Regions from separate parts of the Streptomyces sp. NPDC127098 genome, predicted to be linked through region 2. Evidence: riboswitches for the same ligand, from Rfam matches in the RefSeq annotation. Region 2 holds a riboswitch; the other holds the start of a gene.
What was found. A riboswitch is a leader RNA that binds a small molecule or an ion and turns the genes downstream of it on or off. The one in region 2 is predicted to bind cyclic di-AMP.

Region 1 (2,379 bases), on a different contig from region 2:
TCCTCCTGGCGCTGCCGCTCCTCCTCGAGCTCGCGCTGCCGCTCCTCCTCGGCGATCCGCTGCTGCTCGGCGAGCTCGGCCGCGGCGTCCGCGGCCTGGACCTCGGCGGCCTGGATGGCGGCGGTCCTGGCCTGCGCGGCGGCGTTGGCCTCCTGGAAGTCGGCCTGCTGGAGGATGCGGGCCCGCAGCGCCTCGCCGGCGTCCTCGCTCATGCCCGCGGTGGTGAACGGGCTCGCGGTGGGGGCCGCTTCCTCCTCGCTCGCGAGGAAGCCGCCGACCACCGGGATGTTGCTCATGGTGTCGGTCGCGGCGTCCACGCCGGGCACGGAGGCGCCGCCCTCGTTGGCGGTGGCCATGCCGCCCGCGCCGACGGCGGCGATGACGCCGACGCCGAGCACGGCGCGGCTGCGGGCCATGGTGCCGCCGCGCTGGCGGGAGACCCGGTGCCGGCCGCGGACCGGGGCCAGCGTCTCCTCGCTGGGGTTCCAGGGCTCGCCGCCGACGGGCTCGGGGCCGTAGACCTCGGTGCCGTACGCGGCGAAGCCGGCCTCGGTCGTGTCGTCGACCGGGCCGGCCGGGGTGTGCGCGGTCGGGGAGTCGCCGAACCAGCCACCGTCCCTGTCGTCGCGGACGGCGGCGAACTCACCGGTGGCGGTGGGGTCGTAGGCGCGACTCGGGTCGAACTCGCCGTAGGCGCCGAAGGCGCCCTGGGAGGGCTGGGCGTCGATCAGGTCGTAGGTGCCGTAAGTGCCGTACGGGGCTCCGGAGTCGTCGTCCGGGTGCCGGTCCGCGACGGAGGTCCCGGAGGCAACGGAGGCATAGCGATTCGACGCCACTGCAGGCGCTCTCCTTTCCTTCCTTCGCCTACCGGGTTAGCTGACGGGTTCGGAGCAGGAAGGTCTCCTACGGTCGGTCGAAGGGCCAGGGCTCTGCCCTCGACTGTCCGATTCACCCCAAGTAGTGGTTCCCCGGTTCCTTTGGTGCAGTTGTTGTGCACGTGCCGGATTCGGCGACAGAGCACGGTGCCGTCTCTTGCGACGGCGGTGACGACCGCGCTGCGTTATCGAACGTTAATAGACCCGGGCCCGGATTTCCAAGAGCCCCCGGGAATAAATGCGGAGCGGGGCGGGGACCTTAGGCGCCAAGGTCCCCAAAACGGGCGAAAAGCCAGCCGTTTCTCATGCCACTGTGCTCCAAATCGCATCCTGACGTTTCGTCAATTGTTATGCGGAGCGGTGCCTTTCACTCACGCACCGTGATCCCCAGGCGTCCCGCGCGGCTCCGGGTGGTGCAGGGCGAGCAGCGCCATGTCGTCGTTGAGCCGGGTGCTGTGCTTCACCACGTCCGCCACCACCCGGTCGAGCAGCACCGCGGGGCCGGGGAACGAGCGGCCGTTCAGGTCCTCGACCGGGTCGAAGAAGACCCCGTGCTCGTCCCTGGCCTCGCTCACCCCGTCCGTGTACAGCAGCAGGTGCGAGCCGGGCGGGAACGGCGTGCTGCGCACCGAGCCCGCGGGCGCGGGCAGCAGGTCGCCGAGGCCGAGCGGCAGCGCCGGCTCGGACTCCAGGTAGCACGCGTCCCCGTCCGGGGTGAGCAGCACGGGCTGCGGATGGCCCCGGTTGAGGATCCGCACCGTGACCGGCCGCTCCCTCGGCACCTCGGCCAGCACGGCGGTGGTGAAGCCCTCCACCGGGTCGAGCGGGGCCCGCTGCTCGCGCTCCCGCACCAGCGCGGCCTCCAGGTAGGCGGCGACCTCGGCCAGCTCCGGCTCGCGGTCGGCCACCTCGCGGAAGGCACCGAGGATGACGGCGACCGCCTCGGTGGCGGCGAGGCCCTTGCCACGCACGTCCCCCACCAGCAGCCGCACCCCGAACGGCGTCTCGCGCACCGCGTAGAGGTCGCCGCCGATCAGCGTGTCGCGCTGCGCCGCCTGGTAGCGGGTGGCGACCCGCAGCGTCCCGGCCCGGTCGGGCGGCTCCGGCACCACGGCCCGCTGCACGGCCTCGGCGACCTCCCTGGCCGAGGCGAGACGCCGGTCGCGGCGGGCCACGATGCGGTTGACGACCACCGCGAGGGCGGAGATGGTGGCGACGGTCGTCACCTTGACGATCGCCTCGCCGACGCTGGGCTCGCGCGCCAGCATCTGGATACCGACGGAGGCGGTGGCCAGCACGCCGTAGAGCGCGGTCAGCCGCAGCGAGAGCACCGGGGCGGCCAGCATCGGGGCCGCCACGTACAGCGGGGTGAGGGTCAGGTGCGGCGGGGTCAGGAGGTCCGCCACGGTGCCGACGACGAGCAGCACGAGGGGCAACCAGGGGTACCACGCCCCGCCACCCGCCCACCAGGGCGTTCCCGTCCGCACGCTCCCAATCTGCCCGC
Region 2 (2,379 bases):
GTTGTCGGCGACGGTCAGCGCGATCCGCGAGCTCTTCGGCAACCCGGGCCTCGGCGGTGACTCATGGGCCACCGACCACGCGCTGGCGCTGGCGATCGCCTGGCCGGCGCTGCTGACGGCGGTCTTCGCGACGCTGGCGATCCGCGCCTACCAGCGGCTCGGGGACTGACGGGGGAACGGGGGACCGGGGGAAAGGGGACAGGGCCCCGCCGGCGAGGGGGAAGGTGCGCGGCGGGGCCCTGTCGCACGAGGGCGGCTCGGACGGCTCAGATGTCGACGCCGTGCTCCCTGAGGTAGGCCAGCGGGTCGATGTCCGAACCGTAGTCCGGCCCGGTGCGCACCTCGAAGTGCAGGTGCGGACCCGTGGAGTTGCCGGTGGAGCCCGACAGGCCGATCTGGTCGCCCGTCGAGACGGTCTGGCCGGCGCTCACGGAGATCGACGACAGGTGCGCGTACTGGCTGTAGCGGCCGTCGTCGTGCCGGATGATGACCTCGTTGCCGTAGGAGTTCACCGTGCCGGCGCTGACCACCTCGCCCGAGGTGATCGCGGCGACCGGGGTGCCGGAGGCGACGGGGAAGTCGGCGCCGGTGTGGTGCCCGGAGGACCACATCGAGCCGGCGACGCCGTAGGCGGTGCCGAGCGGTCCCGAGACCGGCGCGGTGTAGTCCCCGGCCGGGGCTTCGGCGGCGGTCTGGTCGGCCGGCGCGGACTGGGTGGAGACGGCGGCGTCCTCGTCGAGGACGAGCTCCAGGCCCGGCGTGATCAGCCGCGGGTCGTCGCCGACGACGTCCCGGTTGGCCTCGTACAGGGCCTGCCAGCCGCCGTCGACGTCGTGCTCGGCGGCGATCTCGTAGAGGGTGTCGCCCGCCTTGACCTCGTAGGTCTCGGCCGAGGCGGCGTGGGCGGTGCCGGAGGCGACCAGGGGCAGGACGATGCCGGCTCCGCCGGCGGAGAGCATCAGGGAGATGCGCGATATGTGCCGGGCGCGGGCGCGCTGACGGCGGTGACGTCCGCGTGCGGACATGGCTGTGCTCCTCCTCCAGACGCCTACGAGGTGAGCTGTCGGGTTCGGGCCGGAGTCGCCCGGCCACGGCCGAAGGTCGTTCGGCGGTGGCTTCACCCCGAGCCGGCGTCCTGGGGGGACGGCCGGCGGGAGATTGGGTCCCCCGCTCCTGCCATGCGGAAGTGGTGCCACGACCGCCTCCGGTGGCAGGACTCGGCGTCCGGCGGCGGCTCGCCACGGGATCGCGGCGCGGGATGACGGTAAGCCGAGGCGTTCGGGCAGGACAAGAAACGGGGTTCCGTCCCGGTGTGACGGGGAATACCACCACTTTTCGATCATCACCGAACGGAGTCACGCGAATGCGGGGGGCGACTTGCCTGATGCGTGGGCGGCGCGCAACTCCGCGCAGGCGCAGCCGAGTTGAGGCGGCACGCCGGTGCACGCCCCGCAAGGGTCCCCCGACCCACCCGCCCCCGACGTGACCTCGGTCACGGGCCGCTTCAGCGGCGGCCACTATCGACCACCTTGCCCGCAATGCGGCATTCGCCCCCTGGATGGGCGGCCGTGCGCCTGCCGGTGGCGGCCAAGCCGGCGCGGGCGTGAAGCCTCGGCCGGCGTTCGCCCGCGGAGCCACTCGACGGCAGGCATGTCGACGCTCACGGCAAGCCGTATCGACGGCGGCCGAAGGCCGGTACGCGCCCGCCGGCACGCGCCAAGCCGACGGCATCGCGCCGTGGCATCCTCGGCCGGACGCTCGCCCACGGCACGCGACGACCGGCGCCGCCGTGCCGCTCACGGCGTCGCGCGGCCCAGGGCCAGCCGCTTCGCCGCCCTGAGGCAGGTGCGGCCGGTGCGGCGGTCGACGACCGGCACCGGCCGAGCCGGCCGTGCCGTGCCGTGCCGTGCCGACGGCATCGTCGCCGCGCGGCCCTGCCGGCCTGCGGCAGCGGCCCGCGGCGCAGCCGCTCGGCCGGGCGCCCGCCCGCGTCGGTTCTGACGAGCGCTACGCGCTCGCGATCGTGGCGAGGGACGGGCCGCGGTGGGTGGAGAGGTCGTGGGCCACGGACTCCGCGTCGCGGAGGACGCGGACCGCGTTGTGCCAGGTGAGCTTGGCGAGGTCGCTGCGCGACCACCGGCGGTCGAGGAGTTCGGCGATCAGCAGCGGGTAGCCGGCGACGCTGTCCAGGCCGTCCGGGAGGAACGCCGTGCCGTCGAAGTCGCCGCCGATGCCGAGGTGGTCGACGCCGGCGACCTCCCGCATGTGGTCCAGGTGGTCGGCGACCGTGGCGACCGTCGCGCGCGGGCGGGGGTTCGCCGCCTCGAAGGCGCGCTGCACCCGCATCCCGGCCTCGGTCGTGTCCAGCGGGTGGAGGCC

Region 1: it holds a riboswitch for cyclic di-AMP, as region 2 does, so the genes downstream of both, ACFWI8_RS19810 (M23 family metallopeptidase) here and ACFWI8_RS16010 (peptidoglycan DD-metalloendopeptidase family protein) in region 2, are expected to answer to the same signal.

Annotation. Positions count from the first base shown of each region.
Region 1 covers NZ_JBHXFJ010000030.1:23,395-25,773, forward strand. Annotated here, with positions in the region: gene ACFWI8_RS19810 (M23 family metallopeptidase) at 1-731, opposite strand, end outside; cyclic di-AMP (ydaO/yuaA leader) riboswitch at 845-1,022, opposite strand; gene ACFWI8_RS19815 (PP2C family protein-serine/threonine phosphatase) at 1,247-2,362, opposite strand.
Region 2 covers NZ_JBHXFJ010000021.1:63,491-65,869, forward strand. Annotated here, with positions in the region: gene ACFWI8_RS16005 (ABC transporter permease) at 1-169, shown strand, start outside; gene ACFWI8_RS16010 (peptidoglycan DD-metalloendopeptidase family protein) at 267-1,025, opposite strand; cyclic di-AMP (ydaO/yuaA leader) riboswitch at 1,031-1,202, opposite strand; gene ACFWI8_RS16015 (dipeptidase) at 2,008-2,379, opposite strand, start outside.